DNA from 2 places in the Exiguobacterium sp. s168 genome. Region 1 is predicted to be linked to the other one. Evidence: a T-box and tRNA genes for the amino acid it is inferred to sense, from the RefSeq annotation. Region 1 holds a T-box; the other holds one or more tRNA genes.
What was found. The T-box of region 1 lies ahead of ileS (isoleucine--tRNA ligase). A T-box ahead of a tRNA ligase gene usually reads a tRNA of that ligase, here a tRNA-Ile.
Positions count from the first base shown of each region.

Region 2: it has a tRNA-Ile gene. The T-box ahead of ileS (isoleucine--tRNA ligase) is inferred to sense a tRNA for this amino acid. The anticodon was not compared.

Region 1 is NZ_JACSNE010000001.1:73,762-77,190, forward strand. It holds gene KNQ15_RS00405 (YlmH family RNA-binding protein) at 1-688, shown strand, start outside; gene KNQ15_RS00410 (DivIVA domain-containing protein) at 714-1,235, shown strand; T-box leader at 1,237-1,477, shown strand; gene ileS (isoleucine--tRNA ligase) at 1,535-3,429, shown strand, end outside.
Region 2 is NZ_JACSNE010000005.1:70,494-73,922, forward strand. It holds gene KNQ15_RS05020 (alpha-amylase) at 1-1,371, opposite strand, end outside; tRNA gene KNQ15_RS05025 (tRNA-Ile) at 1,488-1,561, opposite strand; tRNA gene KNQ15_RS05030 (tRNA-Met) at 1,573-1,646, opposite strand; gene KNQ15_RS05035 (Na/Pi cotransporter family protein) at 1,775-3,418, opposite strand.

The DNA.
Region 1 (3,429 bases):
CTATACGTTCAAATTAACGGATTTCCTAGATCCACGTGAACAACAAATCACACAAGAACTCGTCGGTTCGAAATGCGCCCTCTTTTTTGAGGGCGGTTTCGAAGGCGCTGAACGTAAACGGGCAATCCTCGCACCAGATTATTATGAATACAACGCGGATGACTTTGACATCTCCATCTATCGCATTCATTATCCTACTAAATTCGTTGAACTTTCTCATCGTCAAGTCACCGGTACATTATTGAACGTCGGATTGAAACGAGCCAAATTCGGCGACGTCATCATCCAGGATCAAGTACAATTTGCCGTCGCGGACGAAGTCGCGACCTATATCGAAGCAAACGTCGAACGAGCAGGGAAGACGAAGATTCGTCTTTCACGTGTTGAGGCGGAAGACCGTTTGAAAGTGAAGGATCAAGAGTGGGAAGAGACACTTGGGTTCGTCAGTTCACTCCGGTTCGATACGGTCGTGAGTGAAATTCTCGGCTTCTCACGTCAAAAAGCACAGACGCTCATTAAACAAGGTGAAAGTAAGGTCAATTATAAAGTAGTGGATGATTCGAGTTTCATGCTAGAAGAAGGCGATTTGCTTTCCTTGCGTGGAACGGGACGTGTCAAGTTGATTGCAATCCTCGGATCAACGAAACGTGACCGGATCAAGCTACAATACGGTATTTTAAAAGGATAAGATAAATGCGGAGGAGGAATTCATCATGCCATTAACGCCACTCGATATTCATAATAAGGAGTTCACACGAAAGTTTCGCGGCTATGACGAAGATGAAGTGAACGAATTCCTAGATCAAGTCATCAAGGATTTTGAATTGTTGTTGCGTGAGAATCGTCAACAACAGGAAGTCATTCAAAACATGCAAGCACGCGTCGATTACTTTAGTTCGATGGAAGAAACATTGAACAAATCGATCATTGTCGCACAGGAAGCGGCTGAAGAAGTCAAAGCCAATGCTTCAAAAGAAGCGAGCTTGATCCTAAAGCAAGCAGAACGTGAAGCAGAGCAGTTGCAAGATGCGGCGCAACGCCGGGCACAACGGACAGACTTCGAAGTAGAGCAAATGCGCAAAAAAATCGAACTCTATCGTAATCGATTCAAAGTATTGATCGATGCACAGATGGAATTATTGACGAGCCATGACTGGGATGCGTTTGATTTCTCTTCTCGTGGAGCGCTTGACGATGTTCCAGCAGTTGCGTATAATGACGACGATGTCGTATAAATAAAAATCAATGACAAGGACACGTCGCATCTTGGACGGTTGACAGCGAATCGGGGAATGGTGGAAGCCCGAACAACGAAAAAGATGGGGTATCCCCTTGGAGTGCATGACTGAACGTTCGCTGAACAGTAAGTCATGCCGGCTCACTCCCGTTATCGAGTACTTAAGCGGTCTTGTTTCGTCGAATTGACGAGCAGGATTAGTAGGGTGGTACCGCGAGTTCAGCCAAGCTCGTCCCTATCTCAGGGATGAGCTTGGCTTTTTTTGTACTTTTAAAGCGAAAGGTGAGAGATGGTCAGATGGATTACAAAGAAACCTTATTGATGATGAAAACGGAGTTTTTAATGCGAGGCAACTTGCCGAAACGTGAACCAGATATGCAAGCACGTTGGGAAGAGATGAACCTCTACGCTGCGGTCCAAGAAAAAAATGCTGGGAAGCCAACGTTCATCCTTCACGATGGTCCTCCGTATGCGAATGGTGACATCCACATGGGTCACGGATTGAATAAAGTTTTAAAGGACATTATCGTTCGTTATAAATCGATGAATGGCTTCCAGTCGCCTTACGTACCAGGTTGGGACACACACGGATTACCAATCGAAACAGCACTTCAAAAAGCCGGCGTTGATCGTAAATCGATGACGGTCGCGGAATTCCGTGAATTATGTGCGAAATATGCGCTCGAACAAGTCGATCACCAACGCGAGCAATTCAAACGCCTCGGCGTTCTCGGTGACTATGACAACCCATATATCACCCTGCAACCAGAATTTGAAGCAGCGCAAATTCGTTTATTCGGAGATATGGCGAACAAAGGCTATATCTATAAAGGGAAGAAGCCAGTCTATTGGTCACCGTCTTCTGAATCGGCACTAGCTGAAGCAGAAATCGAATATCAAGATAAACGATCAGCTGCCATCTATGTCGCGTTCCAAGTCATGGACGGAAAAAACATCTTAGAGCCGACGGATCATTTCGTCATCTGGACGACGACACCATGGACGATTCCAGCGAACCTTGGAATCTCTGTCAGTGCGGAACTGACGTATGCGCGGATCGAATATCAAGGAAAAGGCTATATCGTAGCGGAAACACTCGTTCCTGAAGTCATCGAAGCACTCGGATGGGAAGATGCAACAGTCGGACGTGTCTTCAATGGTGCGGACTTCGAGTACATCAAGGCAAAACATCCGCTTTACGATCGTGAATCACTCGTCATGCTTGGCGATCACGTTACAGCAGAAGCGACAGGTGTCGTTCATACAGCTCCAGGTCACGGGGAAGATGACTTCCGCATCGGTCAAGCGTACGGTCTTGACGTCCTTTGCCCAGTTGACGATAAAGGAGTCATGACAGCAGAAGCTCCTGGATTTGAAGGTATGTTCTATGAGGATGCGAACAAAGAAATCGGTCTCGCCCTCGAAGAAGCAGGCGCTCTCTTAAAACTATCGTTCATCAAACACTCGTATCCACACGACTGGCGGACGAAAAAACCGGTCATCTTCCGGGCAACGCCACAGTGGTTCGCTTCAATCAAAGACTTCCGTGCAGAAATCCTTGATGAGATCAAAGGCGTCCAGTGGGTACCAGAGTGGGGCGAAACACGTCTTCACAACATGTTTAAAGACCGCGGCGACTGGGTCATCTCACGTCAACGCGCTTGGGGTGTACCACTTCCAATCTTCTACGCTGAAGACGGTACGGAAATCGTCACACCGGAAACGATTGATCATATCGCGAACCTGTTCGCAGCTCACGGATCAAACGTCTGGTATGAGCGCGAAGCAGTCGACTTGCTTCCTGAAGGATTCACACATCCAGCAAGCCCGAACGGTATCTTCAAAAAAGAAACGGACATCATGGATGTCTGGTTCGATTCTGGTTCATCACATGCCGGTGTCCTTGCGACACGTCCTGAATTGACGCGTCCGGCGGATCTCTATCTTGAAGGATCTGACCAATACCGCGGTTGGTTTAACTCTTCGTTATCGACAGCTGTCGCAACGACAGGGAAAGCACCATATAAAGCGGTCGTCAGTCACGGATTCGTCTTGGATGGTCAAGGTCGTAAGATGTCTAAATCGATCGGTAACACGATCGCACCGATCCAAGTCATGCAACAATTCGGAGCAGAGATTCTTCGCTTATGGGTCGCATCTGTTGATTATCAAGCCGATGTCCGGGCGTCGAT
Region 2 (3,429 bases), on a different contig from region 1:
ATCTTGGTGGTTCGTATAATCGAACCACTCTTGTCCCGCACGCTCTTCACCAACGAACATGCGCTTCTCGCACATGTCAGCATTCGACAATAAGACAGCACAGCCAGAGTTCTCGATTTCTTCTACGCCTCGACGAACCCAACCGACGCAATGCGGATCATCGAGATAATCTTCTTGGTCACCATATGCTTTGTGATAACGTGCATACAGTAAAGCATCAATCATTTCTTTTTTACCCTCTACAGGATGAGGTCCTTGCACTCCATAATAGTCACCGTAGAAGACACATGGATAACCGTCTTTACGAAGTAAGATCGATGCATACGCATGCTGTTTGAACCAGTCATCTACCCATGATTCGAGTGATTCACCTGGTTGTGAATCATGATTATCGACGAACGTGACGGCATTCGTCGGGTGTGATTCGACGAGCGTATCTGCAAACAACGTTGTTAAATCAAACTCTTGTCCCTGGTTCGAAGCTTCATGGAATTTATAATGAAGGGGAACGTCGAACAAATCGATCGTGTAATCAACGCTATCAAGGAAATGACGGCAATCATCGAGATCTGATTTCCAGAACTCCCCGACCATATAGAAATCGCCATCATTTTTCTCGATCATCGATTTTGCAAATTCATGAACGAATTCATAATTGATATGTTTGATGGCGTCGAGTCGGAATCCTTGGCAGTCAATCGTCTCTTGGAACCAATGCCCCCAGCGGATCATCTCTTCACGTACTTCCGGATGGTTATAATCGATGTTCGCGAACATCAAATAATCATAGTTTCCGAATTCGTCATCGACTTGATCGTTCCAGTCTTTATTTTTACCGGATATCTTGAAGACACCGGTTTTTTCTTCACGGGCATCGAAATCCGTTCCATTAAAGAATTCATGTGTCCAGACAAAATCCGAATATTTTCCGTTTCGACCAGGGAACGTAAATTTCGTCCATGCTTCGATTTCGAATTCTTCTGAAATTTCTTTCGAACGGTCTTCTGGATGGACCTCAACGACATTGATTGTCTCAAGTTCATCGGCTGCTGCTTTATGGTTCATGACAACATCCGCATAAATGGCGATGTCATTCTCACGAGCGACTTGAATCGCTTCGACGAGTTCATCCTTTGTACCGTATTTTGTACGGACCGTTCCTTTTTGATCAAATTCGCCTAAATCATATACGTCATAAATTCCATATCCTGTATCTTCATCTGATTGACCTTTTGACGCCGGTGGAATCCACACGGACGTGATGCCGGCAGCACGTAATTCAGGCGCCCGCTCTTTCAAGCGTTGCCAGTGCTTCCCATCATTCTCTACATGCCACTCAAAAAACTGCATCATCGTATGGTTACGTTCCATCTCTCTTCGCTCTCCCTTAGTTACTATAGTATGAATATTATTACAATATCTTTACTATTCCCCGGAGGAACAAAAATAAACGCACCTCGTTTTTCAACGAGGTGCGTTCTACTGAATGGACCCTGCAGGGCTCGAACCTGCGACCGGACGGTTATGAGCCGTCAGCTCTAACCAGCTGAGCTAAGGGTCCTTAAGTAATAGTAGCGGCGGAGGGAGTCGAACCCACGACCTCACGGGTATGAACCGTACGCTCTAGCCAGCTGAGCTACACCGCCATGATGTATGTTGCTTTACTCTTACTAGATTACGAGATGTGGCGAAACTTGTCAATATGCTATTTCAAAAAAATAAACAGCTGATTTCATTTTTTGAAATCAGCTGTCATAGACAAATCGTATTTCGCTTAGTTCGTTAATGCCGTCCGCTGTTCAAGGACGAGATCCGTGATGTTTACAGCATGATCGCCAATTCGTTCGAGGTTCGACAAGAGATCGACGAAAATCATCCCTGCTTGGCCCGTACATTCGCCAGCGTTAACACGAAGGACATGGTGTTTACGGAATGAACGTTCGAGTGCATCAAGTTTACCTTCGAGTTCTAGAACTTTGCGAGCTCGTGTAACATCGTCCTCTTCGACGGCGCGAACGGCACAGTCGACGATTTCTTGCGTCAAGGCATACATATCATCAAGCTCTTGTTTCGCTGATGATGTGAACTGAATCCGGTTGACGATTTGGAAATCGACCAATTCGACGATGTTTTCGACGTGGTCACCAATTCGTTCAAAGTCATTGACGGCATGCATCAGTAACGAGTGTTCATTTGATTCACGCTCTGATAGATCATGTGCCGCTACTTTAACGAGATAACTTGTGACTTCTGTATTTAAATGATTAATCGCATATTCGATCTGTTCTGATTCTGATACATCCTTTTTATCATGCGATTGCGTGTAACGGTGTGCTTTTGCAAGCGCATCTTTTGAGAATTCACCCATTCGTAACACTTCAAGCTTCGCTTGGTTTAATGCGAGTGCCGAAGATTGGTTCAAGATATTTTGATCGAGATGACGCGGTTTTGAATCAATCGTCGTATCCGTACCCGGTACGATTTTTTGTACAAGCCATGCGATTTGCGCAATGAACCAACATTGAATCAACGTATTGACGACGTTGAATGTTCCGTGTGCAAAGGCGATTTGCATTTTCGGACCTAATTCAAGCGTGCCTGTGATCCATGTGATGAAGCTTGAGAAGATTGGTAATGCAATCAGGAACAATACTGTTCCGATGATATTGAAGATGACGTGTGCTGCTGCTGTTCGTTTAGCTGCAATCGACGCACCAAGTGCTGCGAGTACTGCTGTGATCGTCGTTCCGATGTTATCACCGAACAAGACCGGAAGAGCTGCTTTGATATCGATCATGCCACCAGCGTACAACTCTTGTAAGATACCGATCGTTGCTGACGACGACTGAACAAGAACAGTAAAGATTGTTCCGACGAAGACACCCAGCAATGGGTTATCCGACATCGATACAGTCAACTCACGGAACCAGACGCTTGATTCAAGCGGAGCCATTCCGTCGCCCATCAAAGTGAGACCATAGAACAATGCACCAAATCCGAAGAAAATCTGTCCGATGTATTGAACCCGTTCTTTATTGAAGAAGAAGATCAAGAAAGCACCAATCGCAATCGCTGGAAGCGCTGCTTCCTTGACGTTAAAGCCGATGATGAAGGCAGTAATCGTTGTTCCGATGTTAGCCCCCATGACGACTCCGATCGCCTGTCGTAAATTCATCAGACCTGCACTAACGAGTCCGACGACGATGACGGTCGTCCCTGACGACGACTGTATCAAAATCGTGACGACGATACCTGCTAGGATACCTAACAATGGATTTGTCGTATATTTATCAAGGATATAACGTAATCGGTCTCCTGCTGTTTTTTGGAGCCCATCTCCCATATACTTAATACCGAATAGGAAAATCCCGAGTCCACCGATGAAGGTGAAAATCATTTCCTGCAAATCATAGTTCATCTTGCCAGCTC